2 regions of the Massilia sp. UBA6681 genome follow, and region 1 is predicted to be linked to the other one. Evidence: predicted binding sites of a transcription regulator. Region 1 holds the regulator's gene; the other holds the start of a gene.

Region 1 (4,105 bases):
GCCGATCGCCGACAAGAGGCCGATGCCCGACCCGCCATCCAGGGAAGACAAGGAATCCCAGCTGATGCAGGCCAGGCCGGCCCCGCCCAGCAGCAGGGAGGGGACCAGGCGCCGCAAGGACACCGCGCCGTGCTCGCGCAAGCCCGCCAGGGTCACGGTGATCGGCAGCAGCCCGATCACGATCGAGGTCATGGCCACGCCACCCAATTGGACGGCCTGGGCCAGGAACAGGTAGTACACGATGTTGCCCGCCAGGCTGAGCCAGGCCAGGCCGCGCCAGTCGGCCCGGGTCAGGCGCTGCCTGAGCCGCGGCCAGGCGCGGGCGACGAGGATGGCGGCGACGATGCCATAGGCCAGGTAGCGGCCCGCCGCCAGCTGCAGGGCCGAGAAGCCCGGCACCAGTTCCGGGGCCAGGAACACCAGGCCCCAGAAGGCGCCCGCGGTGATGCCGGCGCCGATGCCGAGCTGGGTGGTGTGGGCTGTGGCGTGAATCTGCGAAAGCATGGTCGATCTCCTTGGGAAGGGAGATTGTCGTCCGGATGCCCGCGGCGCTCTTGACCCTGGCTACTGCTGGTTTGACAGATTCTCGCGATACGCGCGCCGGTAGGCCGCGGGCGTGGTGTCCATCGCCCTGCGCATGGCACGGGTCAGCGCGCTCTGCTCGGAAAAGCCCGCTGCCAGCGCGATCTCGGCCACCGGGCGCGCCGTCGCACGCAGCCATTCGCAGGCATGGCGCAGGCGGCAGTCCAGCAGCCAGTCGTGGGGCGTGCTATCGCGCTCTTCGCGAAACAGCGCATGCAGGCGGCTGACGCTCAGGCTGGCGGCGCGCGCCATGGCCTCGGTGGTCCAGGGCAGGCCAGGTTCGGCCTCGATGCGGGCGAGCAGGGCCGCCAGACGCGAGCCAGGCGCGGGCGCGCCCAGCACCAGGGTGTCGAGCAGCAGCGGGGTCCAGCCGGCCAGCACGGAAGGCGCGGGCGGCCGGGTGGCGGCCATGATGCCCATGAATTCGACCAGCTTGCGGGCCGCGGGACCGATGGCGCCGAAGGGCTGCTCGAGCAGGCGCTGCCAGGGTCCTTGCGCGAAGGTATCCGGTCCCAGGTCGACGATCAGCGACCGGTTGGCCACCGGGCTGCACTGCGAGTGCCAGGCGCCGGGCGCCACCACCGCCACGCGCAGCGGATCGAGCCGGGCCTGGCGGCCTTCGATTTCCACGGCGACTTCGCCGCTCACGGGCAGCACCAGCTGGCCGAACTCGTGGCGGTCCGAGCTGCGCGCGGCGCCATAGCTGCGCAGGTGCAGGTCGAGCAGCGGCGCAGCCATCCTGGCTGATCCTAGCCCATCGGGCTGCAGACGTCGGTGCCGGCCGCCAGCGCCTTGAGCTTGGCCGGGTCGAGCAGGGTGACTTCGCGCTTGTCGACCTGCAGCCAGCCCTGCTTCTTGAAGCGCGACAGCAGGCGGCTGATGCTTTCGATGGTGAGCCCGAGGTAGTTGCCGATGTCTTCGCGCGACATGCGCAGCTGGAAGCTGTGCGGCGAATAGCCGCGCGCCGCGTAGCGTGCCGACAGGTTGACCAGGAAGACGGCAAAACGCTGCTCCGCCCGCATATTGCCGAGCAGCAGCATAACGTTCTGTTCGCGCGTGATTTCCTGGCTCATGATGCGGTGGAAGTGGCGCAGCAGGGCCGGCACGTGGCCGAACAGCTCTTCCAGGCGCGAGAACGGGATCTCGCACACCTCGCTGTCCTCGAGGGCCACGGCGTCGCAATGGTGGGTGCCGCTGATGGCGTCCATGCCCAGCAGTTCGCCGGCCATCTGGAAGCCGGTGATCTGGGCTTCGCCGGCGGCGTTCACCTGATAGGTCTTGAAATGGCCGAAGCGCACCGCGTACAGGTTGCGGAAGGGCTCGCCCATGGCGTACAGGCGCTCGTCGCGCGCGAGGCGGCGGCGGCGGCCGATGATCTGGTCGAGGCGATTGATGTCGGCATCCTCGAGGCCCATCGGCAGGCACAGCTGGTGCATGCTGCACGCGCTGCAGCTGGCCTTGAGGGCCTGGATGACCTTCGCTTCGCCCGGGAGCGAGATGGGTTGGTTCATGGCATGGAAACGAAAATGCTGACGCGGCCATTATAGACAAAGGCCGCGTCCGCGGGTTTCATTTCCAAATAACAAGCCCGATTACAGGTGATGCCGGTGTTCCGCCTTCATCCTGTAGTACTCCTGGCGGCCCTTGGCGCGCACGGTCGCGGCGACCTCGGCTGCTTCCTGCGCCGCCTGGTTCACGGTCGCGAAGGCGTCGGCGTTCCCCTTGAGCGCTTCCACGGCCTGCTGCGATTGCGCCGTGCCCGCCAGCGCCAGCCCGAAGGTGGCCGACACCGCCAGCTCGGCGGCCAGGGTGTCGAGGCTCGGCGCCACCACGTCCTGCGCCGCCTTGGCCGCCTGCAGCTCGGCGCTGGCCTGGGGCGCTGCCAGCGTGCGCGCCAGGTCCATGTCGCCGGCGACCCGCGCCAGGAAATCGAGCGCCGCGCGGCTGCCGGACCGGTTGGCCAGGTCGCCGAGGCGCAGCAGGGCCGTGTTCCTGGCATTGAACACGGCACGGCCGGCGCGCGGCTGCTGGACGAAGTCGATCATCGGCTGGACCGCGATCTCGCTGCCGATGTAGCCGAGGGTGGCCACGATCTGGGTCAGGAACTCCTCGTGCTGCTCCGGCTCGTTCACCAGCCAGTCCAGCAGCAGGCGGGCGTCCTTCTCGCCGTACTGCGAGGCCAGCTCCCATGGCACGCCCTCGATCCAGTGCTGGGAGACGAAGTCGCGCACGTCGGCAGGCAGCGCCAGGCCGCCTGCGCCGCAGGAGCAGCCGCCGGCGGCCATCACCTTGCCGCTGATGCTGAGCGGGCCCGAAAGGAAGGCCGAAGACTCGGCCGCGTTGACCACGTGGTGGTCGGCGCCGACGGACGGGTACATGACCGCGCGCGGGTCGTCGGTGCGGTGGCTGAGGCCGCAGTTGTGGTCGTACTCGTGCACCCAGATCAGGCCTTCCTGGTTCGCGGTGAAGCGCACCGCGGCCACGTTGACCGAGGCGCTGCCGACCGGGGCGCAGCCGATGATGCCGTCGCCGGGGCCGCCGCACCAGCGGATGGCCTGCACGATCTTGACCCCGCTGCCTGCGGTCAGGAGGGCATTCAGGTCGTTTGACGTCTGGATGGTGCCGGGGATGTTCGCCGGCAGCAGCCGGACCGCGCCGTTGCGCACGAAACGGACCGGGGTCGCGACGTCCGGCCCGGTGTCGTCGTTCTGGAGGATCGTGCCCATGTCGGCCAGGATCCGGTCGGCCTCGGCTTCGCTCAGGGCCACGCTGCTGTGGCGGTGCACCGTGACCGAGACCGTGCGCAGGCCAGGGGGCGCCGCGGGCGGGTTGACGACGAGGTAGTCGACGTACAGCGAAATGTCGGCGCTCCACTCGATGTTGACCCTGATGTCGACGCCGTTGAAGCGCGGGGCGACGTTGTGCAGGGTGTAGCGGGCCGCGCCGATGAACTTGCCGGCGGGCGGTCCGCCCGGCACGCCTTCGCCGATGGCCACGAAGACCTGCGAGCCGGGCTGGATCAGGTCCCAGTTGAGCCGCAGCAGCCATTCGCCGCGGCGCATGCCCCAGTCGTGGCGGTAGGTCAATCCGGTCCCCTGCAGCGCGGGCTGCACGCCTTCCGTGCCGACGCTCGCTTCGGCGACGGCCCAGGAGCCTTCGGTGCTTGATGAATCCGCGCGCTCCTGCGTTCCGGGGTCGAGGAGCAGTGCTGCGTCCTGGTCGAGACGATCGTTTGGTGCCATGGGAATCTCTTGGTGCGCTTCAAGGGTTGATGATCGGGTTGTAGCGGGCCGAGCCGATGAACTTGCCGGCGCACGGGCCGCCGGATCGCGAGTCCGCATGCATGCTGGATACACAGGATTCCGGCTGCCGCCGGGCTCGAATCGTCAGCCAATATAGACGAGTGGTTTGAGTCGGCAGGATCGATCTGACGGGTCATTAATATGGATCAGTGACCCCGAGTTTTCTGTGGGAAGGAAAGGTTTCGACGCCGAAAGCAGACCCGGTCCTGCGCATGCATAAA
Region 2 (4,105 bases), on a different contig from region 1:
AGCGCTCGTTCACGACGATGCGCTCTGAATAGCCGCCCAGCGTATGGCCGGGCGCGTCCGGGGTCGGCGAATTGTAGGTGCCGACCATGCCGTCGCAGTAGTTTTCCAGGCCCGCGTCGCAGTCGGGGCAGCTGCGGCAGCTGTCGACCATGCAGCCGACGCCGACCAGGTCGCCCACCGCGAAGCCTCCTACGTGGGCGCCGACGGCGGCCACCCGCCCGACGATCTCGTGGCCCGGCACGCAGGGGTAGACCGTGCCGGCCCATTCGCCGCGCACCTGGTGCAGGTCCGAATGGCAGACGCCGCAGAAGGCGATGTCGATCTCGACGTCGTGCGGGCCGGGCGCGCGGCGGGTGATGGCGATCGGGCCGAGGGGCTGGTCGCCCGCGTGGGCGCCGTATGCGTTGACAGTCATGCTGGATCCTTCCATGTTCGTGCAAAAGGAGCATGGTAGCGGCGGACGGTAGCAAAAAACGTACTGGAAATTGCATGGGCTTATGAATGCACGTCATGAATGAGCCGCCTGATTCGTGAGAAAATTTGCATAATTCCCACACATGCCCTTATCGATGGCTCGCGACAACATCAACGACATCCTCGTGTTCCTCGCCGTCGCGCGCGAACGCAGCTTCACCCGTGCCGCGGCCAGGTTGGGCATGACCCAGTCGGCGCTCAGCCACATCGTGCGCTCGCTCGAACAGCGCCTGGGCGTGCGCCTGCTCCAGCGCACCACGCGCAGCGTCTCGCCCACCGAGGCGGGCGAGCGCCTGATCCAGAACGTCGCCCCCAGGCTGGAAGAGATCGAGGCCGAAATCGCCGACATCAGCGACCTCGGCGACAAGCCGGTGGGCACCATCCGCATCACCGCCGTCGACCACGTGGTCGAACAGGTCCTGTGGCCGCGCATCGCCCCGCTGCTGCCGCAATACCCCGACCTGCACGTCGAGTTCAGTGCCGACTACCGCATCGTCGACATCGCCGCCGAGCGCTTCGACATCGGCGTACGCCACGGCGACCAGGTCGACAAGGACATGATCGCCGTGCGCCTCACGAGCGACGTCCCGATGCGCATCGTCGGCGCGCCCGCCTACTTCGAGCGGCGCCCGCTACCGGCCTCGGTTGCCGACCTCATGAAGCACAACTGCATCACGCTGCGCCTGTCCAGCAGCGGCGGCATCTACGCCTGGGAACTGCGCCACGAGGGCGAGGACATCGAGGCGCGGGTGCGCGGCCAGGCCGTCTTCAACGATGTCAGCCACCACCTGGATGCCGCACTGAGCGGCAACGGCCTGGCCTTCCTGCCCGAGGACATGGTCGCCGGCCACGTCCGGGCCGGGCGCCTGACGAGCGTGATGGAAGACTGGTGCCCGAGCTTCCCCGGCCTGCACGCCTTCTACCCGAGCCGGCGCCATTCCTCGCGTGCGCTGGGCCTGGTCATCGACGCCATCCGCTACCGCGGCGCATGAACACAGGGGAATTCGACAAAGATTTGATTTGCATCAGCCGCACGTCTGACGCAGCCCTCCACTCGGCGTAGAGTCATCGCTGCCGCGACGTATTCACAGGAGGTGCTGCCGTGTACAAGACCATCATTGTCCATGTCGACGAAAGCCCGCTGCTCGACGCCCGCCTGCGGGCGGCCGCCTGGCTCGCCAACAGCCACGAGGCGCATCTGGTGGGCTGCGCCGCCACCGGCATGTCCTGGCCCGCCTACGCCATGCTTACCGGCTCGATGGCGGGGGCGCCGGTCGAAGAATTCGACTCCCTGCGCAGCACGGCGCGGGCAAGCCTGCAGCGCTTCGCCGCGCGCGCCGGCCAGCTGGGCGTGGCCTCGGTCGAGGAACGCCTGGTCGAGGACGAGAACCGCGACGCCCTGCTGCTGCAGGCGCGCTATGCCGACCTGGTCGTGACCGGCCAGGACGCGGGCGACGCCGCGACGGTGCGCGGCCTGCCGCAGTACCTGGCCATGCACGGCGTGCGCCCGGTGCTGACCGTGCCGCCTTCCTACGGCGACGCGCCGATCGCCGACAGCGTGGTGATCGGCTGGGACGGCAGCGCCCAGGCGATCCGCGCCATCGGCGCCGCCATGCCGCTCCTGGCGCGCGCCGGCGCGGTGCGCCTGGCGCTGGTCAACCCGGACCTCGAATCCGGCCTGCACGGCGAGGAGCCGGGCGCCGACATGGCGCTCTACCTGGCGCGCCACGGGGTGCGCGTCGAGGTGGTGGTGGAGCGCACCGGGGCCCCCGTCGGCGAGGCCCTGCTGGGCGTCGCTCAGGCCTGCGGCGCCGGCCTGCTGGTGACCGGCGCCTTCGGCCACAGCCGCTACCGCGAAATCGTGCTGGGCGGCGTGACCCGCCTGCTGCTCGACCGCGCGCCGCTGCCGGTCCTGTTGGCGCACTGAATACGCGCGCACCGGCCCATGAACCAGCCCGGCTTCCCACCCGGCGGCGTGCACGAGCGCGACGCCAGCGACTGGCAGGGCACGCGCCACCGCTATCCCGAGGTCGAGCCCGACCACGCCGGCATCGACCTGGCGCTGCAGGCCTGGCTCGGCCGCTTCACCGGCCAGGTCTCGCCGGCGGCGCTGGCCGTGGCCTGGTTCGACTGGTGCACCCACCTGGCCTTCTCGCCGAACAAGCAGGCCGAACTCGCGTTCCAGGCCATGTCCTCGAGCATGCGCTGGCTGCGCTACGCGGCCGGCGCCGCCCTGGCCGACGTGGCCGGACCGGTGGAGCCGCTGGCGCAGGACAAGCGCTTCGCCGATCCCGACTGGCAGCGCTGGCCCTGGAACGTGCTGAGCCAGGGCTTCCTGCTGCAGCAGCAGTGGTGGCATCGCGCCCCCCGCAGCGTGCGCGGCATGTCGCGCCACCACGCCGACGTCGCCACCTTCGTCGCGCGCCAGCTGCTCGACGGCGTCGCGCCCTCGAACTACGTCCTGACCAATCCGGTGGTACAGCGCGTCAGCTTCGAGCGGGGCGGCATGAACCTGGTCGCCGGCAGCTGGCGCGCCTTGGGCGAGGCCTGGCGCACGGTCCTGGGCAAGCCCCCGGCGCCGCATTTTCGTCCGGGGCAGGACGTGGCGCTCACGCCCGGCAAGGTGGTGCTGCGCAACCGCCTGATGGAATTGCTCCGCTACGACCCGGCCACGCCCCAGGTGCATGCGACGCCCTTGCTGGTGGTGCCGGCCTGGATCATGAAGTACTACATCCTCGACCTGTCGCCCCACAATTCCCTGGTGCGCTACCTGGTCGAGCATGGCCACACGGTCTACATGATCTCGTGGAAGAATCCATCCGGCGTCGACCGCGAGCTGGGCCTGGACGACTACCGCCGGCTCGGCGTCAACGCAGCCCTCGACGCCATCGTGCGCGATACCGGTGCACCCAGGGTCAATGCCTGCGGCTACTGCCTGGGCGGCACGCTGCTGGCGATCGCCGCCGCCGCGATGGCGCGCGAGCGCGACCGGCGCCTGGCCAGCCTGACCCTGCTCGCCGGCCAGGTCGATTTCACCGAGCCGGGCGAGCTGTCGCTGTTCGTCGACGAGAGCGAGATCAGCTTCCTGGAAGCGTCCATGTGGAGCCAGGGCTACCTCGAGACGCGCCAGATGGCGGGCGCCTTCCAGCTGCTGCGCTCGAACGACCTGGTGTGGTCGCGGCGGCTGCGCCACTACCTGCTCGACCTGCCGGACCAGCAGACCGACCTGATGTCCTGGAACGCCGACGCCACCCGCATGCCCTACCGGATGCACACCGAGTACCTGCGCCGCCTGTTCCTGAAGAACGACCTGGCCAGCGCGCGCTACCTGGTCGACGGCAAGCCGATCGCGCTCACCGACATCGACGCGCCGCTGTTCGCGCTCGGCACCCGCACCGACCACGTCGCTCCCTGGCGTTCGGTGTACAAGATCGGACTCCTGACCGATAGCGAGGTGACGTTCCTCCTGACCAGCGGCGGCCACAATGCCGGCGTGGTGGCGCCGCCCGGCGGGCCGGGGCGCTGCTACCAGCTCACGACACGGACGGCCGCTGCGCCCTACGTCGATCCCGAGCGCTGGCAGCACGACACGCCGGTGCAGCAGGGCAGCTGGTGGCCGGCCTGGGAGGCC

Evidence for each region. Region 1 encodes FNR, which switches genes on or off when oxygen is low (the NO sensors DNR and NnrR bind a similar motif). Its sites were predicted from a motif close to TTGATNNNNATCAA; they were not measured.
Region 2: a site for FNR is predicted at 1,490-1,503, ahead of B2R83_RS16425 (universal stress protein). Genes of this name have one in related genera too.

Annotation. Positions count from the first base shown of each region.
Region 1 covers NZ_DKJX01000120.1:9,307-13,411, reverse strand. The annotation lists gene B2R83_RS21965 (DMT family transporter) at 1-504, opposite strand, end outside; gene B2R83_RS21960 (helix-turn-helix transcriptional regulator) at 565-1,320, opposite strand; gene fnr (fumarate/nitrate reduction transcriptional regulator Fnr) at 1,332-2,093, opposite strand; gene B2R83_RS21950 (hypothetical protein) at 2,175-3,824, opposite strand.
Region 2 covers NZ_DKJX01000091.1:5,421-9,525, forward strand. The annotation lists gene B2R83_RS16415 (NAD(P)-dependent alcohol dehydrogenase) at 1-415, opposite strand, end outside; gene B2R83_RS16420 (LysR family transcriptional regulator) at 570-1,466, shown strand; gene B2R83_RS16425 (universal stress protein) at 1,577-2,401, shown strand; gene B2R83_RS16430 (PHA/PHB synthase family protein) at 2,420-4,105, shown strand, end outside.